Regions from separate parts of the Janibacter alkaliphilus genome, predicted to be linked through region 1. Evidence: riboswitches for the same ligand, from Rfam matches in the RefSeq annotation. Region 1 holds a riboswitch; the other holds the start of a gene.
The links. Region 1 has a riboswitch for S-adenosylmethionine ahead of metX (homoserine O-acetyltransferase MetX). Riboswitches for the same ligand answer to the same signal wherever they lie in the genome.

Region 1 (14,302 bases):
TCGGGTCGGGTGGCCGGCTCCGCCACGCCGAGCACGGCGCCCTTCTCCAGGTCGACGAAGGCGGCGCTGTCGGCGGGCACCATGCCGAGCTCGTCGGCCCGGTCGGCGAGCGCCTGCGGGGCGGAGCGCTCGTCGATGTCGTGGGTCAGCGACTCCTGGGTGTCGCTGAGCGCGGCGGAGCGCCCCTCGAGCCGCTGCACCTCGAAGGAGTCCTGGGCCATCGCGGTGTTCAGCCCGAGGACCGCGCCGAGACCGGCCAGCAGCAGGCTGAGGCAGAGCACCGGGAAGCGGACCGACCCGGAGGTGTCCTGCGGCGAGACCACCGCGAGGCGACGACGGTCGGCGGGTCGGCTCCCCCGCTCGGGGTCGCGGGCCAGCAGGCTGGTCATCATCTGGCTCATCGGGCGGTGCCTTCCGGTCGGCGGGGCGGACGGATGCGCTCGGCCGCGCGCAGGCGCACCGAGGCAGATCGGGGGTTCTCGGCCAGCTCGGCCGCGGTCGGGGTCTGCGCCCCGCGGGTGAGCAGACGCAGCTCGGGGGCGTGCTCGGGCAGCTCGACCGGCAGGTCCACCGGGGCGCTGCTGCGGGCCGCCGCGGTCAGCGCCCGCTTGGTGATCCGGTCCTCGAGCGAGTGGAAGGACAGCACCGCGATCCGGCCGCCGACGGCGAGCCGCTGCAGGGCGACCGGCAGCGCGCGCTGCCAGGTGACCAGCTCGGCGTTGACCTCGATCCGCAGCGCCTGGAAGGTCCGCTTGCCGGGGTGCCCGCCGGCCCGCTGGGAGGCGGCCGGGATGCTCTCGCGGAGCAGCTCGACGAGCCGGGCCGAGCGCTCGAAGGGGGCCCGCTCGCGCTCGCGCACCACCGCGGCGGCGATCCGCCGGGCGAAGCGCTCCTCGCCCAGCTCGGCGAGCACCCGGGCCAGCCGGTCCTGCGGGTAGGTGTTGAGCACCTCGGCCGCGGTGATCCCGACGGTGGGGTCCATCCGCATGTCCAGGGGGGCGTCCTGGGCGTAGGCGAAGCCGCGCTCGCTCTCGTCGAGCTGCAGCGAGCTGACCCCGAGGTCGAAGAAGATCGAGTCGACCGTGGCCAGGCCCAGGTCGTCGAGCACCTCGCCGAGCTCGTCGTTGACCGCGTGCACCAGGTCCACCCGGTCGGCGAAGGGGGCGAGCCGCTGCTCGGCCAGGGCGAGCGCCTGGGGGTCGCGGTCGATGCCGACGAGGCGGACGCCGGGGTGCGCGGAGAGCACCGCCTCGGCGTGCCCGCCGAGGCCGAGGGTGCCGTCGACGTGCACCGCCCCGTCGGCGGTCAGCGCCGGGGCGAGGTGCTCGGCCACCTCGGCCGGCATCACCGGCAGGTGCCGGCCGGTGGTCTCGTCGGCGGGCGGCTGGTGCGTGGTCATCATCGTCGCTCGATCCCGTGCTGGCGCGGTCCGGCTGCTGCCACCTGGTCCCCATCCGGGACGTTCCGGCGCGGGGGAAGTCGCGTCGGTGCCGTCTCGGCTGGAGGCCGGGCGGCAGCTGCCGGGTCACATCAGTCCCGGGATCACCTCCTCCGTCTGGTCGGAGAAGGCCTGCTCGGTGCTGTCCAGGTAGCCGGCCCAGGCGGTGGAGTCCCACACCTCGACCCGGCTGCCGGCGCCGATGACCGTGCAGTCGCGGTCCAGACCGGCGTACTGGCGCAGCGTGGCCGGGACGGTGACCCGCCCCTGCTTGTCCGGGATCTCGTCGCTGGCGCCGCTGAGGAAGACGCGCATGTAGTCGCGGGCCGCCTTGGAGGAGGTGGGGGCCTCCTGGAAGCGCTCGGTGATCCGGACGAACTCGTCCATCGGGAAGACGTAGAGGCAGCGCTCCTGCCCACGGGTCATCACCAGCCCGCCGGCGAGCTTCTCCCGGAACTTCGCGGGGAGGAAGAGCCGGCCCTTGTCGTCCAGCCGGGGGGTGTGGGTGCCCAGGAACATCGCGGCACCACCTCCCCTTCGGCTCGACCCTCGGCGCTCCGCCCGTTCCCTACATCCCCCACTTTACTCCACCTTGCTCGCTCAAGCACCCTCTAGCCGCATGATTCCTCGGTCAGATACCTACTTTTTCCCTGACATATCAAGGGTGGAGCGAAGTGGGGAGGATCTGCGCCCATGACTCCCGCAGGACGGCGGTGACGTCCGGACGGGCGCACCGACGACGAGCCCGGCGGCGGCGCGCGCCCAGCACGTAGGCTGGCGCGCAGTGACGTGGAGCGAAGTGGCACGGTGCGAGACCGCCACCGGCGATCAGGAGGTCGGCAGACCGTGACTCAGGACGCGACGACCCGGACGGCCCCGGCCGCCGGTCAGGTCGAGGACGACCTGGAGCAGGTGGTGCGCACCGGCGGGCAGCTGGCGGCGGCGATGAACGGGGTCCTCCAGGGCAAGCCGGAGGTGGTGCGGACCAGCATCATCGTGCTGCTCGCCGAGGGGCACCTGCTCATCGAGGACGTCCCCGGGGTGGGCAAGACGATGCTGGCCAAGGCGCTGGCCCGCAGCATCGACGCCTCGGTGCACCGGATCCAGTTCACCCCGGACCTGCTGCCCAGCGACATCACCGGCGTGAGCATCTTCAACCAGGACCAGCGCCGGTTCGAGTTCCGCCCGGGGGCGATCTTCGCCAACGTCGTCGTCGGCGACGAGATCAACCGGGCCTCGCCGAAGGCGCAGTCGGCGCTGCTGGAGTCCATGGAGGAGCGGCAGGTCACCGTCGACGGGCAGACCTACCCGCTGCCGGACCCCTTCATCATCATGGCCACCCAGAACCCGGTGGAGATGGAGGGCACCTACCCGCTGCCGGAGGCGCAGCGCGACCGCTTCATGGCTCGGGTGAGCGTCGGCTACCCGGAGCCGGCCAGCGAGGTGGCCATGCTCGACCAGCACGGCGCGAGCTCGCCGCTGGAGGACCTGCAGCCGGTCACCGACGCGGCCCGGATGGCCCGGGTGATCGCGGCGGTGCGCCGGGTGCACGCCGCCGAGGCGGTCCGCCAGTACGTCGTCGACCTCGCCACCGCCACCCGACGGCACCCGCAGATCCGGCTGGGCGCCTCGCCCCGGGCGACGCTGCACCTGCTGCGCGCCTCCCGCGCCCGGGCCGCGCTGAACCGGCGCGACCACGTGCTCCCCGACGACGTCCAGGCGGTCGCCGGGACGGTGCTGGCGCACCGTCTGCTGCTGACCTCCGAGGCGCAGATGGCGCGGCAGTCCCCGAGCACGCTGGTCTCGGAGATCCTGCAGCGCACCCGGGTGCCCGGGGCGGCGACGCCGCGCACGGCACGCTGAGGCCGCGGCGCACAGGCGAGACGGGCACGCTGACGACATGGGCACGCTCACCGCACGCGGACGTCTCTTCGTCCTCGCCGGGCTGGTGGTCGCCGGCGGCGGCATGACGGTCGGCCTGCGCAGCCTCACCTCGGTCGGCGCCCTGCTGGTGGTGCTGCCGCTGGCGGCGCTGCTGCTGGCGACCCGACGACCCGAGCTGCAGATCACCCGCAGCGTGCTGCCGCGGCGCGTGCCCGTCGACCAGCCCTCCGACGTGACCCTCGAGCTGCGCAACGTCGGTGAGCGACGCACCCCGGTGCTCCGGGCCGAGGAGGAGCTGGCCTACGCCCTCGGCGACCGGCCCCGGATGGTGCTGCCGCGGCTGCGCCCGCACGAGGCCACCGGGCTGACCTACCGGGTGCGCTCGCACGTGCGGGGACGCCACCGGCTGGGGCCGCTGACCGTGCGGGTGGCCGACCCCTTCGGCCTCGCCGAGCGCTCGGCGGTCCATCCCGGCGCCGCCGAGCTGACCGTCCTGCCACGGATCGAGCCGCTGGTCGGCGGGCCGAGCAGCCGCGCCGGGGCCGGCGGGGAGGCGACCCTCTCGCGACGGATCTCGCTGGTCGGTGAGGAGGATCCCTCGGTGCGGGAGTACCGCGTCGGGGACGACCTGCGCCGGATCCACTGGCCCTCCACGGCGCGGACCGGCGAGATGATGGTCCGTCAGGACGAGGAGCCCGGTCACCGCCGGGCCCTGGTGGTCATCGACGACCGGGCCGGCGCGCACGCCGGCGCCGGGTCCGGCGGGTCCTTCGAGTGGGCCGTCTCGGCGACGGCCTCGGTGGTCCACCGGCTCTTCGCCGAGCAGCACGAGGTGCACCTGGCCACGAGCACCGGCCCGAGCGGGGCGGCCGCCCCGATGGAGACGATCGACCACGCCCTCGACGTGCTGGCCGACCTGCAGCCGGTGAGCAGCTCGCTGCCCACCGGTCTGGTCGGAGCCGTCGGCGACTTCCACGCCAGCGGCAGCGGACTCGTCGTCGCCGTGCTCGGGCCCCTGCCCGACGAGGCCTGCGACCAGCTCGGCGGGCGCGGCGGGTCGTGCGTCGCGATGGTGCTCGACCGAGCCGGCTACCGCGGTCGTGGCGGCGAGACCGACGAGGCGACCGCGCGCACCCTGGCCCGGCTCGGCGCCGCCGGCTGGCGCACCGTGCGGGTCCGGCCCGGGGTGCGGGTGGCCGACGCCTGGGCCCAGGTCGTCCCGTCGGGGGTGACCACGTGAGGATGCTGCAGGCGGTGCCGGCCACGCTGGGCGCGGCGGCCACGGTGCTGCTGACGCTGCCGGTGCGCCCGCTCTTCGAGGACGACGCCTGGGTGGCGGACGCCGTCCTCGGCGTGCTCGTCGTGCTGCTCAGCGGCCTGGCCCTGCGCTGGCTCACCTCGCGGGCCGTGCTCGTCGTCGGTGGCCAGGCGCTGGCCTCCGGGGGCTACCTGCTGCACACCTACGTCGGGGAGACCACCACCTTCGGCCTGCCCACCGCGGCGACGATCGGCGCCGTCGGGGATCTGGTGACCGACGCCCAGCAGACCATCACCGAGTACGCGGCGCCGGCCCCGCTGACCCCGGGCGTGGCGGCCATGCTCGGCGGGATCGTCGTGCTGGTGGCCCTGGCCGTGGACCTCGCCGCGGCGACCGCGGACAGCCCGGCGATCGCCGGGCTCCCCCTCTTCTCGCTCTTCCTGGTCTCCACGGCCAACTCCGACGACGGCCTGCACTGGGGCTGGTTCGTCGCCGCGGCGCTGCTGTGGCTGGCGATGCTCGGCTACCAGGCGCGGGACTCGACGGAGCGCTGGACCACCGTGGTCGCCGGGGAGCGCGGCGGCCAGGACGCCGACAGCGCGCACCGCATGCTGGGGCGTCAGGCGATGCAGGTCGGGGTGCTCGCGCTGGCCGCCGCCGTGGTGCTGCCCGCTCTGCTCCCCCACCTGCCCCAGCGCTACCTGCTCGACGGGCTGGGCCGCGGCGGGGTCGGGGGCGGTCCGGGCGAGACCGTCCGGCTGTCCACCGAGCTGGACCTGCGACGCAGCCTGCGCTCCCCCAGCACCGAGCCGGTGCTCACCTACCGCACCGACGACCCGACGCCCGAGCCGCTGAGGGTGGCCGTCGTCGACCAGATCGCCGACGGCCGGGTCCGGATGAGCGAGCCCGGCCCGCAGCCGCCCGGCGGTCTGGAGGGCGACCCGCGGCCCGAGGCCGACCAGGACGTGCCCCGCCGCGAGCGCAAGATGAGCGTGCTGGAGAACGGTGTCGCCGCGCCCCAGCTGCCGGTCCCGGCGGGCCTGGACGTGCTCGACCTGGGCGGGACCAGCTACACCGTGGATGCCGCCGGCACCGTCACGGTCACCGAGGCGCCCGATGAGTACACCGCGGTCACCCAGGAGATCGAGCCGACCGAGGAGGACTTCCCGCCGAGCCTCGAGGGTGCCGGACCGCGGTCCGGGGCGGACCTGCTGGCCCTCGACCCGGCCTCGCAGCAGGCGGTCCGGGAGCTGACCGGGCAGGTCGTCTCCGAGGGCGCCGGGCCACTGCAGGCCGCCCGGCAGATCCAGGCCCACCTGCGCAGCAGCGCGTACACCTACAACCTCGAGCTCGAGCCGGCCGAGGACGGCGAGGACGCGGTGCTGCACTTCCTGCGCACCCGGACCGGCTACTGCCAGCAGTTCGCGACGACGATGGCCCTGATGGCGCGCGCCCGCGGGATCCCGGCCCGGGTCGGGGTCGGCTTCCTGCCGGGCACGAGCGAAGGGGACGAGCGGATCGTCCGCGCCTCCGACGCCCACGCCTGGCCGGAGCTGTGGTTCGACGGGGTGGGCTGGGTGCGCTTCGAGCCGACCCCCGGCTCCGACGCCGCCTCCACGCCGGGCTACTCGCTGCCGGGGGTGGACGAGGCGGACGGGAGCTCTGGGAGCAGCGAGGAGACCAGCAGCACGAGCACCAGCGCCAGCAGCTCGGCGGCCCCGTCGGCGCAGGAGGACATCGCGGCCGGGGCGACCGACGGAGCCCCGACCGACGACACGGCGCCGTGGTGGCGGTGGCCGCTGGTGCTGCTGCTCGGGCTGGTGCTCGCGCTGGCGGTGCTGCCGGTCACCGCGATCCTCGTGCGGCGTCGGCGCCCGGAGGACGACGCGGCCCGGGTGGAGCAGGAGTGGCAGGGGCTGGTCGTCCGGCTCGGCGATCTGGGCATGTCGCCCCCGGACGGAGCGACCCCGCGTCAGACCGGGGCGTGGGTGCAGCGGCGGGTGCCGGGCGATCCGGCCGCGACGGACCAGGTCGACCGGGTCGTGACCACCCTGGAACGCGCCCGCTACGCGCCGGACCCGGCGGTCCTGCCGGATATCGGCGACGACGTCGACGCGATCCTCGGGCGGGCCCGGCGCTCCCGTACCACCGGGCGACGAGCCCGGGCGCTGCTGTGGCCGGTCGAGGGTCGTCGCGCCTGGAGCGACGGCTGGCGCCGGCTCACCGACCGGCTCCCCTTCGCCGGGCGCTGACCCGCCCTCCCCCTTCTCGGGTGGAGGTGAACGGGTGGAGGTGAAGCAGCCCGGTGGAGGTGAACCAACGCGCCCCAGCGCGACGAGATACCTCCACCCACGCCGACTGGATCATCCACCCACCGGACATGGCGAAGGGTCGTGGGTCAGTACGTCGGTGGAGTGGCGGAGCCGAAGCACGGCATGTTCTTGACCTCTTGGGGGATGGACTGGTCGCTGCACCAACCCTCCAGACCTTCGTCGGTCTGCGGGATCTCCCACGGATTGCCCTCCGCGTCCAGGACCACCTCCCCCTCGCCGGTGGGTGCCGAGGGTTCGGCTGCGGCGCTCGCGGTCACGGTCGCGGTGACCGTGGCCGTCTCGGTCGCGGTCGCGGTCTCCGTCTCGGTCGCGGTCTCCGTGGCAGTGCGGGTCGTGGTCGTGGGGGGCGCCGTGGTGGTGGCGGTCGACGTCGAGGTCACGGTGGGAGCTGGTTCGGGCTCCCCGCTGCACGCCGACATGAGCAGGACCAGGATCGGAAGGCACGCCGCCAGTGCTCGCATGGCGCCACCGTAGCCGTGGAATAGCCGGCGGCACCCGAGTTCCGCGCCTTCCGCCGGGTGGAGGTGATACCACGCGCCCCGGCTCGACGAGATACCTCCACCGGCGGGATACCTCCACCGCGCCGCACCGAGCGATCCACCCACCGGACATGACGAAGGGGCCGACCCAGGATCTCCTGGTCGGCCCCCGTCGTCGTCGGCGACGCCGCTCAGTCGAGGTAGTCGCGCAGCACCTGGCTGCGGCTGGGGTGGCGCAGCTTGCTCATCGTCTTGGACTCGATCTGCCGGATCCGCTCACGGGTGACCCCGTAGACCTTGCCGATCTCGTCCAGCGTCTTCGGCTGGCCGTCGGTCAGCCCGAAGCGCATCGAGACGACGCCGGCCTCGCGCTCGGAGAGGGTGTCCAGCACCGAGTGCAGCTGCTCCTGCAGCAGCGTGAAGCTGACCGCGTCGGAGGGCACGACCGCCTCGGAGTCCTCGATGAGGTCGCCGAACTCGGAGTCGCCGTCCTCACCCAGCGGGGTGTGCAGGGAGATCGGCTCGCGGCCGTACTTCTGCACCTCGACGACCTTCTCCGGGGTCATGTCGAGCTCCTTGGCCAGCTCCTCCGGGGTGGGCTCGCGGCCCAGGTCCTGGAGCATCTGGCGCTGCACGCGGGCCAGCTTGTTGATGACCTCGACCATGTGCACCGGGATGCGGATGGTGCGGGCCTGGTCGGCCATCGCCCGGGTGATCGCCTGCCGGATCCACCAGGTGGCGTACGTGGAGAACTTGTAGCCCTTGGTGTAGTCGAACTTCTCGACCGCGCGGATCAGGCCGAGGTTGCCCTCCTGGATGAGGTCGAGGAAGAGCATCCCGCGACCGGTGTACCGCTTGGCCAGCGACACCACGAGGCGCAGGTTGGCCTCGAGCAGGTGGTTCTTGGCGTTCTTGCCGTCCTGGGAGATCCACCACAGCTCACGCTTGAGCTTCATGTCGATCTTGTCGTCGCCGGCGAGCTTCTCCTCGGCGAAGAGGCCGGCCTCGATCCGCTTGGCGAGCTCGACCTCCTGCTCGGCGTTGAGCAGGGCGACCTTGCCGATCTGCTTGAGGTAGTCCTTGACCGGGTCCGCGGTGGCACCGGCGGTGACGACCTGCTGGGCGGGGGCGTCCTCGTCATCGTCGTTGGAGAGGGTGAAGCCACCGGCCTCCTCGGGCGCGGCCCGGGTCGGACCTCCGGCCGCGACGGCCTCTTCGGTCTTGGCGACCTCGGCCCCGGCGTCGGTGGTCTCGCCGTCCCCGGAGTCGTCCTCGCTGTCGGTGTCGGTGCTGGCCTCGGCGTCACCGTCGGTGTCGGGCGTCTCCGCCTCGGCGCTGACGTCCTCGTCGGTGGGCTCCCCGTCGACGTCCTCGGTCTCGGTGACCTCGTCGCTGTCCGCGCCGGCCTCCGCAGCACCCGAGGTGGCCTTCGCGGCCGCCTTCTTGGCGGCCGCCTTCTTCGCCGTGGTCTTCTTCGCCGTGGCCTTCTTCGCGGTGGCCGAGGCGGCCGCCTTCTTCGTCGTGGCGGCCTTGGCGGTCTTCTTCGCCGGGGCGCTGCCGGTGCTGGTCTCCTCCTCGGCCGGGGCGGTCGCAGACTTCTTCGTCGCCGACGCCCTGGTGCCGGAGCTGGCGGCCTTCTTCGTGGCCGGCGCCTTCTTGGCGGGCGTCTTCTTCGCGGACGCCTTCTTGGTGGTGGAACGCTTGGTCGGTGTCACCTGTACCTCGATTCCCTGGTCGTCCAGCGCGCGGAGGACGGCCTTGCCGCGGGACGGCGTCACGCCGGCCTCGGTGAATGCGGACTGCAGCTGGTCGCCGGTGATGGACCCGGTCGTCCGGCCCTGCCGGACCAGCTGCTGCAGGGCCGGATGGCTGAACTCGCGGGGCAGTGCGCCCTGCTCCTGGTTCGGACGCGTGGGGGCAGCGGACACCGACAACCTTTCGTCACGGATGATGTGAACCGGCCGCGTCGGGCCTCCCCGACCCCTGCGTCCCGGTCCCCGGATCTGATGTCCGGAAGTGCTCGGACACCATTATAAAACGACGGACCGCGACGCGTTATGCCCGCTCCCCGTGACAGGGGCGTCGCTGCAGGTCAGGCGGTCGCCTTGACCGCCAGGACGGCGCACGGCGCGTCCAGCAGCACCCGCTGCGCGTTGGAGCCGAGGATGAGCTTGCCCACCGGGGTACGGCGGCGCAGACCGATGACGATCAGCTCGGCGCCGACCTCCTCGGCCACCGCGATGAGGTCTTCGGCCGGCTCGTTGCCGCGGACGAGGCCGCGCACGTCCACCTCGACGCCGCTGCCGGCGAGCTCGCCGCGCAGCTCCTCGAGCTGGCTGTCGCTCTTCTGCGCCGACTCGCGGGACAGCGAGGGGCCGCCGCGGTCGGAGTGGATGACGACGAGGTTGTCACCGCGCAGCCGGCACTCCTCGAGCGCGCGGTCCAGGGCCGCCCGGCCCTCGTTGGTCGAGACGTAGCCCACCACGACGGTCATCTGATCTCTCCTCGCTCCCGCGGCAGTCGTTGCAGGCCTGACGCTACACCCGGCGCAAGCCTGCGCGGCTGCTCCCGGCAGCCGCGTCCGCACCTGCCCGTGGCGAGGCGCTCACCCCAGGAGGTCGCGGATGATCCGACCCACCTGGTCGCTCTCGGTGAGGAAGGCGTCGTGCCCGACCAGCGAGCGCACCGGACGCAGCTCGGCGCTCGGGCTGGCCGCGACGATCTCCTCGGACAGCCGCGGCGGGTAGAGCCGGTCGGAGTCGATCGGCGCGACGACCAGACGGCCGGCGAAGGGGGCCAGCGCGGCCTGCAGCCCGCCGCGCCCGCGGCCGACGTCGTGGGAGTTCATCGCCTCGGAGAGCGCGATGTAGGAGTTGGCGTCGAAGCGGGCCGCGAGCTTGGCGCCGTGGTGGTCCAGGTAGCTCTCCACGGCGAACCGCCGCCCCGCTCCCCCGGGCTGCTCGTCCCGCCCGAAGCGCTCGTGCAGCTCCAGCTCGCTGCGGTAGGTCACGTGCGCGATCTGGCGGGCGATCGCCAGCCCGGCCTCCGGGGACCGACCGGTGCCGTAGTAGTCGCCGTCGGCGAAGTCGGGATCGTTGCGGATCGCCAGGATCTGCGCCTGCGACCAGCCGATCTGCTCGGCGCTGGCGTACCCCGTGCTGGCCAGCACGAGAGCGGCCTGGACCCGGTCGGGGTGGCTGGTGACCCACTCCAGCGAGCGCATCCCGCCCATCGATCCGCCGAGCACGGCGCGCCACCGTCGCAGGCCGAGCTGCTCGGCGAGGCGGGCCTCGGCGGCGACCTGGTCACGGACGGTCACCTGCGGGAAGCGGCTGCCCCACGGTCGGCCGTCCGGCGCCGGCGAGCTGGGTCCGGTGCTGCCCTGGCACCCGCCGAGGACGTTCGGGGCGACGACGAACCAGCGGTCGGTGTCCAGCGGCAGCCCGGGGCCGACGAGGTCGGTCCACCATCCCGGCGTCGGGTGGCCAGGACCGACGCCGCCGGCGACGTGGCTGTCCCCGGTGAGGGCGTGCTCGACGAGCACCGCGTTGTCGCCGGAGGGCGAGAGCCGGCCCCAGGTCTCGTAGGCCAGGGTCACCTCGGGCAGCCGCACCCCGGACTCCAGCGTCAGCTCCCCCAGGTGGGCGAAGAGCCGGTCGCCGGGGTCGTCGCCGTCACGCCAGCAGGCGGCGCCGGTGGCCGGTGGCTGGTGGGTGATGCTCATGGGAGGTCTCCCTCGGGCTCGCCTTGCCGTACCGCTGCGATACGGCCCGGTCATCACCCGGGGCACCCCATCGCGAGGAGGGTTGCCGTCCAGCCAGCCGGGGCTTGTCGCTGGAACTCATGACCTGCCCGCCACTGTAGCGGGTGCGCCCGGGCAGCACGAGCGTGGGCGAGCCGCTCCCGGCCGACCCGCGAGGCTCACCCGCCCTCGTCGGGACCGGTCGACCCGCTCGACCAGCCCGGTGGTCGCAGCCCGTGCTGCAGCAGCCGCAGCATGAGCCCGGCCAGCCGGTGCTCCGGCTCCACGGCGAGGGCCTCGTCGAGGCAGGCACCGGCCACCGTGCCGTCTCCCTGCCACCAGGCGACGTGCGCCAGCACCGTGAGCAGGGGCGCGCTCTCGGCCTCCGGGGTCAGCCGGAGCAGGTCGGCCAGCCGGTGCCGCAGCACCATGGCGAGGTCGTCGCCCGCCGCACGGTCGGCGGGCTGGCCCGTCCCCCGGTCGGCGGGCTGGTCGCTCGCCGGCGGCGACGGCTCGGCCTGGACCCACGGGCAGGCGGCGGCTGCCTCCCTGGCGCGAGACACCGCGTCCTGCTCCAGGGCCTCGGTGGGGACCGCGCCGGGGCAGAGCACGCCGAGCAGCGCGTCCCGCCAGCCGATCTGGCGCAGCGAGGCCAGCGCGACGGCCACCGCCTCCGGCGGCAGCGCGGTCACCGGCCTCGCGGCCGGATCGAGGTCGAGGATCGTCCGCCAGACCCGGGTGGTGCTGACCGTCGACGGCCAGCCCGGCTGGTCGTGGCGTCGGGCCAGGGCCGCGGCGGTGGCTGCGGCGGACTCCGCCTCCTGGATCGGGACCAGGCTCTCGAGCACGTGGTCGCGGCTGGGCAGCGGGGCGATCCCGCGACGGACGTACTCGGCCACCCCCGGGACCCCGTCGGGGGCGGGCAGCGGCTCGCCACCGGTCGGGCAGCAGGCCTCGTCGCAGTCGGGGGCGTACCACCGGCCGTCGCGGACGACGAGGTGCTCGGCGACCCGGACGCCGCGTCGTCGGGCCTCGCCCACGACCGCGGCGCGCAGGTCGTCGGAGTCCCCCTCGTGGTCCTCGAAGCCGGCCACGACGACCGAGTCCGGCCGCTCCCGCTCGGCGACGTCGAGCAGGACGTCGGCGGCGGCCCGGCTGATCTCCTCGCCGCGGGTGAGGTCGAGGCGCTGCACGAGGCCGAGCCGACGGCCGTGCAGCATGACGACCACGACGGAGCGCAGCGGGTGGTAGCCGAGCTGGTAGGGCAGCAGCACGAGCAGGTCGGCGGGGGTACGGGCGCGAACGATGGCGGTCATGCAGCCACCGTCGAGCAGGCCCGGCCGGGGCGCCAGCGCGTGCCGTCCCGCTGTGGACGAGCGTCGGAGCGCGCTGTCGCCTGTGCACGACGCGAGCTCGGCGACCGAGGGCGCCTCAGCGCACGACGTGCGAGGGCACCGCCTGCTCCCAGGCGAGGAAGGCCTCGGTCTCCTGCACCAGGGTCAGCGCGACCCAGCCGAGGACGAGGGCGTCGTCGGCCAGACCGAGCACGAGCAGCAGCCCCTCGGGCACGACGTCGATCGGGGAGACCACGTAGCCCACCCCGGCGAGCAGCAGCATCAGCCGGGCCGAGGACACCCCGGTGTACTCCCCCGAGCGCACTGCGCGCACCAGGCGCGGCACGGCCCGCAGCCGGCGCCACAGGCTCGGCGAGCCCGGCGCGGACGCCTCGCCGACGGCGTGGGCGAAGGTGGCGGCGGCACGGGCACGGCGACGAGCGGCCATGGGTCCTCCTGCAGGTCTGGGCGCGTCCCGGGCGCCGTCAGGTTCTCGCCCTGGTCAACGTGCCCGAGGTCAGGGGTGTTCCCCCGGCTGCTCCGGGCCGGCGGCGGACCCCTCGATGCCGGGCGCCTCGCGGTCAGTCGGGGCGAGGGCCCCGACCTGCTCCCCGGCCGCGGGGAACTCCTCGCGGACGTGGTCGGCGAGCTGCTTCATCAGCCAGGTGTCGAGACCGGCGCCGACGGCTCCGCCGACCACCGGGATGGCCCGCCCGAAGCGGGCGAAGGTGGAGCGGCCGGCGCTGGCGAGCAGCCGGAAGCCGACCCCCTTGTTGATCACCATCAGCGCGGGACCGGGGAGCCGCTGCGTGGCCAGGTGCGTCATCCGCCCGGTCGGGGCGACCATGCCGGCCCGGGCCAGGACCTCCTGGGCGTCGGCGCCGACGAGGCTGAGCAGGATCGCGGTGCGGATCCGGTCGTCGGCGAGGTCGTGGCCGCGCAGCGCGGCCACCGAGGCGGCCATCCGGGTGGCCAGCACGTAGAAGCCGAGCACGTTGGCCGGCAGCGCCACGGGCAGGGTGACGAACCCGCCGAGGTTGGTGACGAAGCCGTTGGCGGCGGCCAGCCGCAGGTGGTCGCGCAGCACCTCGTCGACCGCCTTCTCGACGTCGCCGGAGTGCTTGGCGAGCGCGGCGTCGGCCACGGTGGCTGCGGGGTCGAAGGGGCCACGGCCGTCGATGCCGGTGTCGAGCAGCTGTCGGACCAGCTTGATCGCGGCGCCGTTGAGCCCCTTCTGCTGCTCGGGGTCGTCGGCCTGCTCCAGGGCGCTGCGGCGCGGCTCCGGCTCGCCGGTCGGCTCGTCGTCGCGGCCCAGCATCGAGCTGATGAAACCCACAGCATCTCCTTCGTCATCACCGTCTGGTGGCGGCGCGGTGCGCCGCTGCGCTGGCATCCTGCCATGCGGCTCGGCCTCCCGGGGGTGGTGACGCACCAGGTCAGCGCCGCTGTCACCGTCGCCCGGTAGCGTCCGCTGGCGTGACGACGAGCCAGCGCCTCTCGCCGCCGGTGACCTTCGGCGGCGCGCTGGTGCTCGGCCGGGACGGTGCGGCCGCGCTCGTCGACGCCGAGGGAGGGCTCCTGGCCGCGCGGGAGGACGTGGCCGGCCATCTCGCCGGTGCGGGGCGCGGCGGCCGCTGGGTGGTGTGGACGGCGCGCTCGGTCTCCGCGCTGCTCGACGGGCCGGCACCGACGGCGGCGCTCGATCGCACCTGGGACCTCGCCGAGGTGCACCGGCTGCTGCACGGTGGCTCGGCGGCCGAGCCCGGCCGGGTCTGGGCCGCGGCGCACGACCTCGACACGGCCGGTCTGCCGGTCGCCCCGAGCGGCGATCTCT
Region 2 (14,302 bases), 870 kb from region 1:
CGCTCGCCCGGGCCCTGGAGGGCGCCGGCTTCCACGCCACCCCGCGCGGGCTGCGGCTGCGCCCCGGCGGGCGGGGCTGAGCCGTGCCCGAGGGCGACACCGTGTGGCGCACGGCGCAGCGGCTGGGCTCCGCGCTCGCCGGTGAGCGGCTCACCCTGGCCGAGATCCGGTGGGGCGAGGTCGACGAGGCGCCGCTGCGCGGGGCGGTGGTCCGCGAGGTCGTCCCGCGCGGCAAGCACCTGCTGCACCGGACGGACACCGGCTGGAGCCTGCACACCCACCTGCGGATGGAGGGCTCCTGGCGGGTGGAGCGCGCCGGATCACCGGCCGCTGCGCGGATGCTGCGCCGTCCCGCGGTGCGAGCGGCCCTGGGCACAGATCGCTGGACGACGATCGGTCTCGACCTCGGGGTCCTCGACCTCGTCCCCACCGAGGACGAGCACCGGCTCGTCGGCCACCTCGGCCCGGACATCCTCGGCCCGGACTGGGACCACGACGAGGCGCTGCGGCGGCTGCGCGAGACCCCGGGCACGACGATCGGCGAGGCCCTGCTCGACCAGCGCCACCTCGCCGGGATCGGCACCTTCTGGGCCAGCGAGGCGCTCTTCGCCGAACGGGTCCACCCGTGGCGAGCGGTGGGTGAGCTGACGCCGGACGAGCTGACGGCGCTCGTCGAGCGGGCCCGCACGCTCATGCTGCGCGGCAAGGAGCACGCGATGCAGTCCTCGACCGGCGTCCGTCGCCGGGGGGAGGAGTCCTACGTGCACGCCCGGTCTGGACGACCGTGCCGACGCTGCGGCAGCACGGTCCGGGTGGCGGCGTTGGGCGCGCCACCGCGCGAGCGGCCGTTCTTCTCCTGCCCGGGCTGCCAGGGAGGTCCCGCGCCGACCGACGACGGGAGACCGCAGGCGCCGCTGGGCGCGAAGCGCCGCTGAGAGCACAGCGCCTGAGAGCACGGCGCCGTTGAGAGAACAGGAGCCGAGGCTTCGCCGAGCCACAGGGGACGCGGCGGCGCCGGACGTCAGGCTGCGGGTGCGGCCACCTCGCGGGCGCTGGCCACCGGCAGCGTGACCGGGGCGCTGGCCTCCTCCGCGCGCCGGGCGCGGTCGGCCAGCTCGGTGAGCACCGAGGACAGCGGCAGGTCGAGGGCTGCGCAGACCGAGGCGAGCAGCTCCGAGCTCGCCTCCTTCTCGCCGCGCTCGATCTCGCTGAGGTAGCCCAGGGAGACCGAGGCCCCGGCGGAGACGTCGCGCAGGGTGCGTCCCTGTGACGCGCGGGCGTCGCGGAGCACGTCGCCGAGCTCCTCGCGCAGCAGCACCACGGTCCTCACCTCTCCTCGTCCGGGGTCTTTACCGTACCCCTCGGCGGCGACAACCGGGAGACCCCGTCGAGCGCCAGCCGCAGGGCGGCACCGGTACAACCCCGGCGGACCGCCTCCCGATTCCCGTGGAGCTGCAGCGGGACGGCCGTGGCCCACCCGTCCGCGGCGGCCGCCACCCAGGCGGTCCCGGCCGGGTGCCCTTCGGCCGCACCGGGACCGGCGACCCCGGTGGTGGCCACGGCGAGGTCGGCGCCCAGCCGGCGGCGCGCCCCGTCGGCCATCTGCCGGGCGACCTCCTCGTGCACGGTGCCCACCCGCGCCAGCAGCGCGGCGTCGACGCCGAGCAGCTCGTGCTTGACCGCCGGGGCGTAGGCGACCACGCCGCCGCGGAGGACGTCGGAGGCGCCGGGCACGTCGACGATGGTGGCGGCCACCAGGCCCCCGGTGAGCGACTCGGCCGTCGCCAGCGCCAGCCCCGCCCGGCGGCACCGCTCGACGAGCTCCGCCGCCGCAGCGGACGAGGGCACCTGAGCGGCACCCCCGCCAGACGAGATCGAGGGGTCAGCGGCCACCCTCGGCCTTCCGACGGCGCTTCATCTCGGCGCGCTCGCTGGTGCGTCGCAGCGAGAGCGCCTTGACCACGTAGTCGATGCCGGTGGCCAGGGTGACCACGACGGCGGCGGCCAGGACCAGCCAGCCGAGCACCTCCCACAGCTGGGCCAGCGGGAAGGTCCACAGCGGGAGCATGAGGATGGCCAGGGCCAGCGCCTGCAGGAAGGTCTTGATCTTGCCGCCGCGGCTGGCCGGCATGACCCCGTGCCGGATCACCCAGAAGCGCATCAGGGTGATCCCGGCCTCGCGGACGAGGACGACGACGGTCACCCACCAGGGGATGACCCCGATGACCGAGAGCCCGACGAAGCCGGTGCCGACGAGCGCCTTGTCGGCGATCGGGTCGGCGACCTTGCCGAAGGTGGTGACCAGCCCGCGGGCGCGCGCCAGGTCGCCGTCGATGCGGTCGGTGGCGATGGCCAGGGAGAAGACCGCCCAGGACCACCAGCGGGAGGCGGCGTCCTCGCCTCCGTGACGCATGAGCAGCCAGCCGAAGAGCGGGACGAGGGCGATCCGCAGCACGGTGAGGGCGTTGGGCAGGTTCCACGGGCTGGGCTCGGCGGCCTGCGCGGCGCCCGTCGCGCCGTTGCCGGTCGGCGCCTGGCTCACGGCCCGACCTCGGCGATCAGGTCGATGCCCTCGGTGGCGACGACCCGGGCGAGGACGGTGGCGCCCACCGGGGTGTCCTCGTCGCTGTCCAGCAGCCGGGTGGTGCCGTCCACGTCGGGGCCCTGGTGGGCTGCGCGACCGACGGCCTCGCCGGTGTCCTCGTCGTGCTCCTCGACGAGCACCTCGACGAGGGAGCCGATGCGCTCCTCGGCGCGCTGCGCGGTGAGCTCCTCGACGAGGCCCTGGACGCGTTCGACCCGGGCGGCGACGACCTCGGGGTCGAGCTTGTCGCCGAGCCGCTCCCCCTCGGTGCCATCCTCGTCGGAGTAGCCGAAGACGCCGACGACGTCGAGGCGGGCGCGGACGAGGAAGTCCTCGAGGACCTGCACGTCCTCCTCGGTCTCGCCGGGGAAGCCGACGATGACGTTGCTACGGATGCCCGCCTCGGGCTCGCGGCCGCGGATCTCCTCGATGAGCCCGAGGAAGGAGGCGGTGTCGCCGAAGCGGCGCATCCGGCGCAGCAGCGGCCCGGAGGCGTGCTGGAAGGAGATGTCGTACCAGGGCTGGACGGTCTCGGTGGCGGCCATCGCGGCGAGCAGCCCGGGCCGGATCTCGGCGGGCTGCAGGTAGGAGACCCGGACCCGCTCGATGCCCTCGACCGCGGCCAGCTCGGGCAGCAGGGCGGTGAGCAGGTCGAGGTCGCCGAGATCCTTGCCGTACGAGGTGGAGTTCTCGCTGACCAGGAAGAGCTCGCGGACCCCTTCGCCGGCCAGCCAGCGGGCCTCGTCGAGGACGTCGGTGGGACGTCGGGAGACGAAGGCGCCGCGGAAGGTGGGGATGGCGCAGAAGGCGCACCGCCGGTCGCAGCCGCTGGCGATCTTCAGCGGCGCCCACGGGCGGTCGTCCAGCCGGCGCCGGGTGGCGCCGCGGGCGTGCGCGGAGTCGCCGCCGGGCTGCCCGTGCCCGGGCACGGCGACCGTGCTGGCGTCGCGCTCGACCGGCGACAGCGGCAGCATCGTGCGCCGGTCGCCGGGGGTGTGCGCGGGCGGGGCGTGCCCGTCGAGCACGGCGCGAAGGTGGCTGGACATGTCGGCGTAGCTGTCGAAGCCGAGCACCGCGTCCGCCTCGGGCAGCTCCTCGGCGAGCTCGGCGCCGTAGCGCTCGGCGAGGCAGCCGACGGCCACCACCTTCTGGGTGCGGGCCTGGCCGCGCAGGTCCCCGGCCTCGAGGATGGCGTCGATGGAGTCCTTCTTCGCCTGCTCGATGAAGCCGCAGGTGTTGACCACGGCCACGTCGGCGTCGGCGGCGTCGTCGACGAGCGTCCAGCCCTCCCCCGCGAGCCGACCGGCGAGCTCCTCGGAGTCGACGTCGTTGCGGGTGCAGCCGAGGGTGACCACGGCGACGCTGCGGGCTTCAGGCATGAGCACCACTCTAGGTGGCGCGCGCGGGCGCTCTCCTCAGCGGCGCGCCTTGGCCACGGTGAGCGCGACCAGGCGGGAGATGACCATGGCGACGTACATGACGCCGGTGAGCTGCTCGACGATGGTGATCGCCCGGGCGTGCGGCTTGACCGCGCCGACGTCGGTCAGCCCGACTCCGGTGAGGTTGGCCCCGGAGAAGTACAGCAGCTCGAGGAAGGAGCGCCGCCCTTCCCCGTCGTAGCCGCTGAAGGAGCCCGGCCAGGCGCTCTGGATGCCGACGTAGAGGTAGGCGAAGCCGAACAGCAGCACGGTGAAGGCGGCGCCGACGGCGAAGAGCTCGTCGCTGGTCACCCAGTTGTCGGAGAAGACGTAGCTGACCAGCCCGTAGGCGACGTAGAAGTAGAAGACCGCCAGGGCGATGTGGCCGGTGACCCCGACGATGGTGTTGTCCGGGTCGATGACGCTCCAGGCCTCCATCGCCACGGCGGGCAGGCCGATGCCCAGGGCCAGCCAGCTGAGCGCGTCGGTGGAGCGGATGACCCCGGCTGCGGTGGTCACCGCGACGAAGCTGATGACGACGAAGGCGAGCCGCCCCCAGAACTGGCCCTCGAGGAAGGGCAGCATGAGCACGGCGAAGAGCTGGACGGCCAGCAGGATCGCCGACGGCTGCTTGCGGATGACCGCCATCCAGTAGGCGCGCCCGGACAGCGGCTGCTTGGGCGCGTACCACTCCTGCTGGGACATGACGACAGACTAGGTGGGCGGGCTCACCGGCCGGTGAGCTGCCACGCGTCCTCGTCCTCGTCGTCGTCGGCGGGGATGTCGGTGCCGATGGGGTCCTCGGCGTAGCGGTCCGGGGTCGCCGCCGCGGTCGTCTCGGCCTCGGCCGCGCCCGGCTCGGCGAAGGGCTCGTCGCCCTCGGCCGGACCGGTCTCGTCGCCTGCCTCGTCGGCACCGTCGGCGGATGCCGCGGCGGGCTCGTCGGCGTCGGGCACCTCCTCGCCGCGCATCCGGGCCAGCGTGGTCGGCAGGTCGTCGGGGGTGACCAGCACGTCGCGGGCCTTGGAGCCCTCCGAGGGGCCGACGACGCCGCGGGACTCCAGCAGGTCCATGAGCCGGCCGGCCTTGGCGAAGCCGACGCGCAGCTTGCGCTGCAGCATGGAGGTCGACCCGAACTGGGTGTTGACGACCAGCTCGGCCGCCTGCAGCAGCACGTCGAGGTCGTCGCCGATGTCCTCGTCGATCTGCTTCTTCGGGGCGTCCGGGACGACGTCCTCGCGGTAGCTCGGGGTGAGCTGGCCGGTGACGTGACCCACGACGTCGTGGATCTCGCTCTCGGCGACCCAGGCGCCCTGGACACGCATCGGCTTGGACTTGCCCATCGGCAGGAAGAGCGCGTCGCCCTGCCCGAGCAGCTTCTCCGCGCCGGGCTGGTCGAGGACGACCCGGCTGTCGGCGAGGCTGGAGGTGGCGAAGGCCATCCGGCTGGGCACGTTGGCCTTGATGAGGCCGGTGACGACGTCCACGGACGGGCGCTGGGTGGCCAGCACGAGGTGGATGCCGGCGGCCCGGGCGAGCTGGGTGATCCGGACGATCGAGTCCTCGACGTCGCGGGGGGCGACCATCATGAGGTCGGCGAGCTCGTCGACGATGACCAGCAGGTAGGGGTAGGGCTGGATGACCCGCTCGCTGCCCGGGATCGGCTGCACCTTCCCGGCCCGCACGGCCTTGTTGTAGTCGTCGATGTGCTTGTACCCGGAGGCGGCGAGGTCGTCGTAGCGCATGTCCATCTCGCGCACGACCCACTGCAGCGCCTCGGCCGCCTTCTTGGCGTTGGTGATGATCGGGGTGATGAGGTGCGGGATGCCCTCGTAGGCGGTCAGCTCGACGCGCTTGGGGTCGATGAGCACCATCCGCACCTCGTCCGGGGTGGACCGCATGAGGATCGAGGTGATCATCGAGTTGACGAAGGAGCTCTTGCCGGAGCCGGTGGCGCCGGCGACGAGGATGTGCGGCATCTTCGCCAGGTTGGCTATGACGTAGCCGCCCTCGACGTCCTTGCCGACACCCATGACCATCGGGTGCTCGTTGTGCCGGGCCACGTCGCTGCGCAGCACGTCGCCGAGGCAGACCATCTCCTTGTCGGCATTCGGGATCTCGATGCCGATGGCCGACTTGCCGGGGATCGGGCTGAGGATGCGCACGTCGGCCGAGGCCACCGCGTAGGCGATGTTCTTGCTCAGCGCGGTGACCCGCTCGACCTTGACGCCGGGGCCGAGCTCGACGACGTACCGGGTGACCGTGGGACCGCGGTGGAAGCCGGTGACCTGGGCGTCGATGCCGAACTCGTCGAGGACGGTGGTCAGCGACTCGACGACCTGGTCGTTGGCCGCGGAGCGCTCCTTGTGCGGCGCGCCCTGCTTGAGGTTGGTGCTGTCCGGGAGGGTGTAGGTGACGTCGCCGGCCAGCGCGAGCTGCTCGACGCGCTGCGGCAGCTGCGCGGTGGGCGGCGCCTGCAGGGTGGTCTTGTCCTCCCCCTTCGACCCGGCGGCAGGCTGCACGGCGTTGGGCATGGGGCGCTTCTCGCCGGGCCGGGGGCCGTCGGCGACCGGTGCCGGAACCTGGTCGGGCTCGGCGGTCTCCGGCACGGCCGTGCTCGCCGGGCGGGCCTTCTTGCGGCGCGGCTGCTCGGCCGGGGCCACCTCGGCGGCCTGCTCGTAGGCGGTGTCCCCGTCCCGCTCGCCGGAGGCGGCGTCGTCGTCGGGGCGGCGTCGGCGTGCCCGCCGGACGGCCTGCTGCGGGGCGTCCTCGACCGGCGGCGCGGCCTGCTGCGGGGGCTCGCCGGTGACCGCGGCCCGCAAGTAGGCGGCCCGGACCGGCACCTCGCGCAGCGGGGTGCCGGTGAGCACGAGCAGGCTGAAGAGGCCCAGCAGGACGAGCAGGATGACCGCGGGCCAGGTGGTCAGGCCGGTGACCAGCGGGTCGGAGGCGAGGAAGCCGACGATCCCGCCGGCCGAGCGCATGCCGCTGGCGCCGTCGGGCGGCTGGGGCAGGCCCTCGACGATGTGGGTGAGGCCACAGACGGAGAGGGCGAGCATGCCCAGGCCGAGGCCGACCCGTCCGCTGGCGACCGGGTCGGCGCCGCGCAGCAGCCGCCAGCCGAGGGCGACGAGTACCACCGGCAGGGCGTAGGCGACGAGGCCGAAGGTGCCGGCGGCGACGGCGTGCACGACGTCGCCGACGAGACCGTCCAGACCCCACCACTCGCGGGCGGCGACGACGACGGCGAGGCCCACGAGCAGCAGCCCCAGACCGTCGCGGCGGTGCTCGGGGTCGAGCTCGCTGGCGCTCTGGCCCACCTTGCGGACGCTGGCGCCAGCGGCGCCGGCCACCCCGTTCCAGGTGGCGGTCACGGCCTGGACCGGCAGCGGGAGGCCGCCGCCCTTCGCCGTCCTGGTGCGGGAGGTCGTGGGGCGGCTGGTGCCCTTGCCGGTGCTCTTGCGGGCCGAGCCCTTGGCAGAGGTGGTCTTGGCGGACGTCTTGCGGGCCGCGCCTGCGCTGCCCCCCGAGGTGCGCCCGCTCCCCTTGGCGCGACTGGTCGTCGCGGTAGGGCGGGTCGAGGTCGAGCGCGCCGGCCGCCCGGGTCCGCGGGAGGCGCCGTCGCGGGACCGGGTGGAGCTGCCGGTAGGTGTGGCCATGCTGGCAGGGTAGGCGATCGTCACCCTCTTCACACGTGTCCCACGCGCACCACCCCTCCCGTCACCCCTTTATCGGGTAACCCGATAAAGGCTCGGTCACCTCATAAGGCTTCTCCGGGGAGCGAGAGGTTCTCGGGTGCGGGTGCCGCCGAGGCACCTTCTCGTGGGCCCTCCGGCCGAGCTGGCGAAGGGGGCACCGCGACCGCACCGGAACGTCACCTCGTCCACAGCCGAGACCGACCGACCCGCCGTGCACGAGGCCGCTGACTACGCTGCCACCGTGCTGATCGCCGTCACCGCTGTCGCCGTGGGCCTCGCCGGCCTCGCGCTCGCCGGCACCTGGACGCGCACCGGCCGGTACCGCCGCGAGGACGAGACCGGCCCGCTGCCGCGGCACACCTGGGTCCTCGCCGCGACCCCGCTGATCGTCGCCGCGCTCGCGGTGGCCGCCGCGGACCAGCCCTGGGGGGTCGCTGCGGCGGCGATGCTGCTGGCCGCGGTCAGCCCCACCCTCGTCGCCGTCGACGCCGACGTGCACCGTCTGCCGAACGTCCTCACCCTGCCGCTCGCCCCGACGACGTGGGCGCTGCTCACGATGGCGGCGGCCACGACCGACCGGTGGCCCGACCTGCGCCGCGCCGGCCTGGCACTGCTCGTCCTGGGCGGCCTCTTCGTCCTGGCCAGCCTGCTCACCGGGTCGCGCGGGCTCGGCATGGGCGACGCCAAGCTGGTGCTCACCCTGGCCCCGCTGCTGGCCTGGTTCGGCTGGTCCCCGGTGCTCCTCGGCCTCTACGGCTCGTTCCTGCTCGGCGGCCTCGCCGCACTGGCCCTCGTGGCGACCCGACGGGCGGACCGCAGCACCCACCTCGCCTTCGGGCCCTACCTGCTCGTCGGCAGCCTGGTCACGCTGCTGCTCGTCAGCTGACCCGGGTCCCCTCGCTTCGTCTCTCCTTCGCATCGGTGGAGGTATCCCCACGCGCCAGAGCGCGCCCCATCACCTCCACCCGGGTGAAGGGCGACCCCGGTGGAGGTATCCCCACGCGCCAGAGCGCGCCCCATCACCTCCACCCGGGTGAAGGGCGTGCGGGTGGAGGTATCCCGACGCGCCAGAGCGCGCCCCATCACCTCCACCCGATCGAAGGGCGACCCCGGTGGAGGTGTCCGCACGCGCCAGAGCGCGCCCCATCACCTCCACCCGAGCGAAGGGCGGCGCATCACCTCCACCCACGACCCGCCCACGACAAGCCCCCTGCCCCGCGTCCCGGATGCCAAGACGCGCCGCACCCTGCACGACGGCCCGCCCAGACCTTGCTACTCTCCTGCACAGGTCATGAGCGCCAGCGCAAAGCCCCGGCTCGCTGGCCGGCAACCCTCCAACCGCGGTGGGGTGCTCCGGGTGACGACCAGGCCGTGCGTCGACCGTCGCGCGGCAAGCGCGGACTCGAGGTCACCGCCCGGGTCCGGTGAGGACCAGGAGAGACGCACATGTCAGTGGCCACCCAGACCCGCCCGCACCGCACCGAGGCTCCCCTGCTGCACGCCGTGACGGGCACCCCCGTCCCGGCCACCGTCGCCGCCGGGCTGCCCTGCGCGACCCTCGACGGGCGCACGGTGGAGCACGCCAACCTCGACCACGGCGCTTCCGCACCGGCGCTGACCGCGGTCAAGCAGGCCGTCGACACCGCCACCCGCAGCTACGCCTCGGTGCACCGCGGCAAGGGGCACGCCTCCCAGGTCTCCAGCCGCTACTACGAGGCGGCCCGCGAGGAGGTGGCCCGCTTCGTCGGCGCCCGCCCCGGCGACGAGGTGATCTTCACCCGGCAGACCACCGACGCCATGACCCTGCTCGCCGGGGCCCTGCCCGAGGGCACCGAGGTCGTCGTCTTCGACTCCGAGCACCACGCCTCGCTGCTGCCCTGGCCGGCCGGGCGCACCACCCGCCTGCCGGTCCCGCGCAGCGAGGACGCCGCCGCCGACGCGCTCGAGCGAGCGCTGCAGGCGCGGACCGACCGGCCCGTGCTGGTCGTCGTCACCGCCGCCTCGAACGTCACCGGCGAGCTGTGGCCGGTCCGCCGCCTGGCCGACCTCGCCCACGCCCACGGCGCCCGCATCGTCGTCGACGCGGCCCAGCTGGCCCCGCACCGCGCGGTGGACCTGACCGCGCTCGGCGCCGACTACCTCGCCTTCTCCGGCCACAAGGTCTATGCCCCCTACGGCACCGGCGTCCTCGTCGGTCGCGCCGACTGGCTGGACGCGGCGCCGCCCTACCTGCCCGGGGGCGGCGCCACGGCCGAGGTCGGCCCCAGCGGCGCCACCTGGCGCACCGGCGCGGCCCGGCACGAAGGGGGCAGCCCGAACGTCCTCGGCGCGGTCGCCCTGGCCGCCGCCTGCGCCACCTTCCGCCGCCACCGCGAGGCGATCGAGGCCCACGAGGCGCACCTCTTCGACGGGCTGGTCGACGCCCTGGAGGCGATCGACGGGGTCCGCACGTACAGCATCTTCTCGTCCGCGCAGCCGCGGGTGCCGGTGGTGACCTTCACGCTCGACGGGCTGCCCGCCGACCTCGTCGCCACCGCCCTCTCCCGGGAGCACGGCATCGGGGTGCGCGACGGCAAGTTCTGCGCGCACCCGCTGGTGACCGAGCTGCTCCAGGACCAGAGCGAAGGGGGCTGCGCCGGCCCGGTCGACGGCACCGGTGCCGGGACCGCCGTCCGGGTCAGCCTCGGCCTGGGCAACCGGCCCGAGCACGTCACCCGTCTCGTGGCCGCGATCCGCGAGCTCGCCGGCGCGGGCCCGCGCTGGGAGTACGCCCGCGGCGCGGACGGCACCTGGCAGCCGGTCGGCGTCGGTGCCGCCGAGGAGGCGCCGCTCCCCTGGTGACCCTCCCGGGCCCGACCCGCCCCACCAGCACCGACACCGCTGCGCCCCCGCCACCGAGGTGACGGGGGCGCAGCGGTGCGCGGGGCTCAGGCCTCGACGACCACCGGCAGGATCATCGGCCGGCGACGGATCTTGCCGCCGACCCAGCTGCCGACGGCGCGACGCACCACCTGCTGCAGCTGGTGGGGATCGGTGGTGCCCTTGGCGGCCGCATCCTCGATCGCCTTGACGATCTTCGGCCGCACCTGGTCGAAGATCTCCTCGCCCTCGGAGAAGCCGCGGGCGGTGATCTCCGGGCCGGCGACGATCTTCCCGGTGGTGGAGTCGACGACCACCATCACCGAGATGAAGCCCTCGTCGCGCAGGATGCGCCGGTCCTTGAGCAGGTCCTCGTCGGTCTCGCCGACGCTGGAGCCGTCGACGTAGACGTAGCCGCAGGGCACCGCGCCGGCCACCCGGGCCCGCCCGTCGACGAGGTCGACGACCACCCCGTCCTCGGCCAGCGGCACGTGGTCGGGGTGCACCCCGGTGGCGATCGCCAGGTCGCGGTTGGCCACCAGGTGGCGCCACTCGCCGTGCACCGGCATGACGTTCTTGGGCTGGACGACGTTGTAGATGTAGAGCAGCTCGCCGGCGCTGGCGTGCCCGGAGACGTGCACCCGGTCCGGCCCGCCGCTGTGCACGACGTGCGCACCGAGGCGCATCAGCCCGTTGATGACCCGCCACACCGAGCCCTCGTTGCCGGGGATCGGCGAGGACAGCAGCATGATCGTGTCGTCGACCCCGACGTCGATCCGGTGATCGCGGTTGGCCATCCGGTTCAGCGCGGCCATCGGCTCGCCCTGGCTGCCGGTGCAGATGAGCACGACCTTGTCGTCAGGCAGCTGGTCGAGCTGCTTGACGTCGACGAGCACCCCGTCGGGCACGTGCAGGTGCCCCAGCTCGGAGGCGATGCCCATGTTGCGGATCATCGAGCGGCCGACGAAGGCGACCTTGCGGCCCGCCTTCTCGGCGGCGTCGAGCACCTGCTGCACGCGGTGCACATGGCTGGAGAAGCAGGCGGCGATGATCCGCCGCTCGGCCCCGCGGAAGACCTTGTCGATCGCCTGCGAGATGTCCTTCTCCGGGGCGGTGAAGCCGGGCACGGTGGCGTTGGTGGAGTCGGTGAGGAAGAGGTCGACCCCCTCCTCGCCGGCCCGGGCGAAGGCGCGCAGGTCGGTGATCCGCCGGTCCAGCGGCAGCTGGTCCATCTTGAAGTCGCCGGTGTGCAGCAGGGTGCCGGCCGGGGTGCGGACGAAGACGGCCAGCGCGTCCGGGATCGAGTGGTTGACGGCGATGAACTCGCAGTCGAAGTTGCCGAAGACCTCCCGGCGCCCCTCGGCCACGCCGAGGGTGTAGGGGGTGATCTTGTGCTCCTTGAGCTTGGCCTCGACCAGGGCCAGGGTCAGCTGGGAGCCGACCAGCGGCAGGTCCGGCTTGAGCCGCAGCAGGTAGGGCACGGCGCCGATGTGGTCCTCGTGGCCGTGGGTGAGGATCACCGCCTGGATGTCGTCCAGCCGGTCCTCGATGTAGGAGAAGTCGGGGAGGATGAGGTCGACGCCGGGCTGGTGGTCGTCCGGGAAGAGGACGCCGCAGTCGACGATGAGCAGCTGGCCGCCCTGCTCGATGACCGTCATGTTGCGGCCGATCTCGCCGAGCCCGCCGAGCGGGACGACGCGGACGGCGTGCTTCGAGAGCTTGCGGGGGGTGCCGAGGTCGGGGTGCGGGTGGCTCATGCGGTCACCGCCAGGCCGGAGGCGGCCATCCCCTTCCGAAGGATCTCCAGGTGCTCCGGTGGTCCCTCGACCAGCGGCAGCCGGACCGTGGCGTGGTCGATCACCCCGAGCTCGACGAGCGCGGCCTTGGCCATGATCGCTCCCTGCGAGGTGGTCATCATCGCCTGGACCAGCGGCAGCAGGCGGGTGTGGATCTGGCGGGCGGTGGCCAGGTCGCCGCGCTCGGTGGCGGCGAGCAGCTCGACGTGCTCCCGGCCGGCCACATGGCCGGTGACCGAGACCATGCCGACCGCGCCGATCGCCAGCAGCGGCAGGGTGAGGGCGTCCTCGCCGGAGTAGATCAGGTGGTCGGTGCGGGCGAGCACCTCGGACGTCGCGGCGAGATCGCCCTTGGCGTCCTTGACCGCCTGGATCCGCGGGTGCGCGTCCAGCGCGACGAGGGTCTCGGTGGTGAAGGGGATGGCGGTGCGGCCGGGGATGTCGTAGAGCATCACCGGCAGGTCGGTGGCGTCGGCGACCGCGGTGCAGTGCGCGATCACCCCGGCCTGGGTGGGCTTGTTGTAGTAGGGCGTGACGAGCAGCAGCGAGCGCGCCCCGACGTCGGCGGAGCGGCGAGCCATCTCGACGCTGTGCCGGGTGTCGTTCGAGCCGACGCCGGCGACGACGGCGACCTGGTCACCGACCTCGTCGACGACCAGGCGCACCGCCTCGATGCTCTCGTCCTCGGTCAGGGTGGCCGACTCGCCGGTGGTGCCGTTGACGACGATGCCGTCGTGACCGGTCTCGACGAGGTGGCGAGCGACCGCGCGCACGCCCCCTTCGTCGACGGCACCGTCGGGGGTCATCGGGGTCACCATCGCTGTCGCGACGCGACCGAAGGGGGTGGTGTCAGGCATGCCCGGAGCGTATCGCCTGACCCTGAGGCCGCTGACCAGGCACCGCGGCGCGGCCGGGTAGATTCGCCGCATGCGTCAGTACCTCGAGCTGCTCGAGCACGTCCGAGACCACGGGGTGGAGAAGTCGGACCGCACCGGCACCGGCACCCGCAGCGTCTTCGGTCACCAGATGCGCTTCGACCTCACCGAGGGCTTCCCGGTGCTGACGACGAAGAAGCTGCACCTGCGCTCGATCATCGGCGAGCTGCTGTGGTTCCTGCGCGGCGACACCAACGTGCGCTGGCTGCAGGAGCGCGGCATCTCCATCTGGGACGAGTGGGCCGACGAGGACGGCGAGCTGGGCCCGGTCTATGGGCACCAGTGGCGCAGCTGGCCCACCCCCGACGGGCGGCACGTCGACCAGATCGCCAAGGTCATCGAGTCCATCCGGACGAACCCGGACAGCCGACGGCACATCGTCTCGGCGTGGAACGTGGCCGAGGTGGACCAGATGGCGCTGCCGCCGTGCCACAGCCTCTTCCAGTTCTACGTCGCCCCGCCCGCACCGGGGCAGGAGCGGGGCCGGCTGTCCTGCCAGCTCTACCAGCGCAGCGCCGACATCTTCCTCGGCGTCCCCTTCAACATCGCCTCCTACGCGCTGCTGACGATGCTCGTCGCCCAGCAGACCGACCTCGAGGTCGGCGACCTCGTGCACACCCTCGGGGACGCGCACCTCTACCTCAACCACCTCGAGCAGGCCGACCTGCAGCTCACCCGGCAGCCGCACCCGCTGCCGACCATGGAGATCGCCCCCCGGCCCAGCATCGACGCCTACGAGCTGGAGGACTTCCGGCTCGTCGGCTACGTCGCCGAGCCGGGCATCAAGGCCCCGATCGCGGTCTGAGGAGCGGGCATGCCAGCCGGACCGCGGATCACCCACATCGCCGCCCTCGGCCGCAACCGGGTCATCGGCGACGGAACCGGCATGCCCTGGCACCTGCCCGAGGACCTGCGCTGGTTCAAGCGCCAGACCATGGGCCACCCGATGATCATGGGCCGGCGCACCTTCGACTCGATGGGCGCGCTGCCCGGACGCCGCTCGATCGTCCTC

Region 2: another riboswitch for S-adenosylmethionine. It lies ahead of BJY28_RS14955 (aminotransferase class V-fold PLP-dependent enzyme); the one in region 1 lies ahead of metX (homoserine O-acetyltransferase MetX).

The regions. Positions count from the first base shown of each region.
Region 1 covers NZ_JACBZX010000001.1:2,282,071-2,296,372, reverse strand. Annotated here, with positions in the region: gene ftsL (cell division protein FtsL) at 1-401, opposite strand, end outside; gene rsmH (16S rRNA (cytosine(1402)-N(4))-methyltransferase RsmH) at 398-1,402, opposite strand; gene mraZ (division/cell wall cluster transcriptional repressor MraZ) at 1,526-1,957, opposite strand; gene BJY28_RS11025 (AAA family ATPase) at 2,285-3,301, shown strand; gene BJY28_RS11020 (DUF58 domain-containing protein) at 3,339-4,562, shown strand; gene BJY28_RS11015 (transglutaminaseTgpA domain-containing protein) at 4,565-6,832, shown strand; gene BJY28_RS11010 (hypothetical protein) at 6,979-7,293, opposite strand; gene BJY28_RS11005 (RNA polymerase sigma factor) at 7,584-9,320, opposite strand; gene BJY28_RS11000 (universal stress protein) at 9,485-9,886, opposite strand; gene metX (homoserine O-acetyltransferase MetX) at 9,998-11,116, opposite strand; SAM riboswitch class IV at 11,132-11,241, opposite strand; gene BJY28_RS10990 (DUF4192 domain-containing protein) at 11,314-12,450, opposite strand; gene BJY28_RS10985 (YkvA family protein) at 12,566-12,916, opposite strand; gene BJY28_RS10980 (EcsC family protein) at 12,986-13,804, opposite strand; gene BJY28_RS10975 (DNA polymerase) at 13,945-14,302, shown strand, end outside.
Region 2 covers NZ_JACBZX010000001.1:3,149,023-3,163,324, forward strand. Annotated here, with positions in the region: gene BJY28_RS14910 (ATP-dependent helicase) at 1-80, shown strand, start outside; gene BJY28_RS14915 (Fpg/Nei family DNA glycosylase) at 84-935, shown strand; gene BJY28_RS14920 (helix-turn-helix domain-containing protein) at 1,022-1,321, opposite strand; gene BJY28_RS14925 (nicotinamide-nucleotide amidohydrolase family protein) at 1,327-1,848, opposite strand; gene pgsA (CDP-diacylglycerol--glycerol-3-phosphate 3-phosphatidyltransferase) at 1,883-2,542, opposite strand; gene rimO (30S ribosomal protein S12 methylthiotransferase RimO) at 2,539-3,963, opposite strand; gene BJY28_RS14940 (ion channel) at 4,000-4,707, opposite strand; gene BJY28_RS14945 (FtsK/SpoIIIE family DNA translocase) at 4,731-7,661, opposite strand; gene BJY28_RS14950 (prepilin peptidase) at 7,942-8,586, shown strand; SAM riboswitch class IV at 8,988-9,103, shown strand; gene BJY28_RS14955 (aminotransferase class V-fold PLP-dependent enzyme) at 9,147-10,541, shown strand; gene BJY28_RS14960 (ribonuclease J) at 10,628-12,316, opposite strand; gene dapA (4-hydroxy-tetrahydrodipicolinate synthase) at 12,313-13,212, opposite strand; gene BJY28_RS14970 (thymidylate synthase) at 13,283-14,095, shown strand; gene BJY28_RS14975 (dihydrofolate reductase) at 14,105-14,302, shown strand, end outside.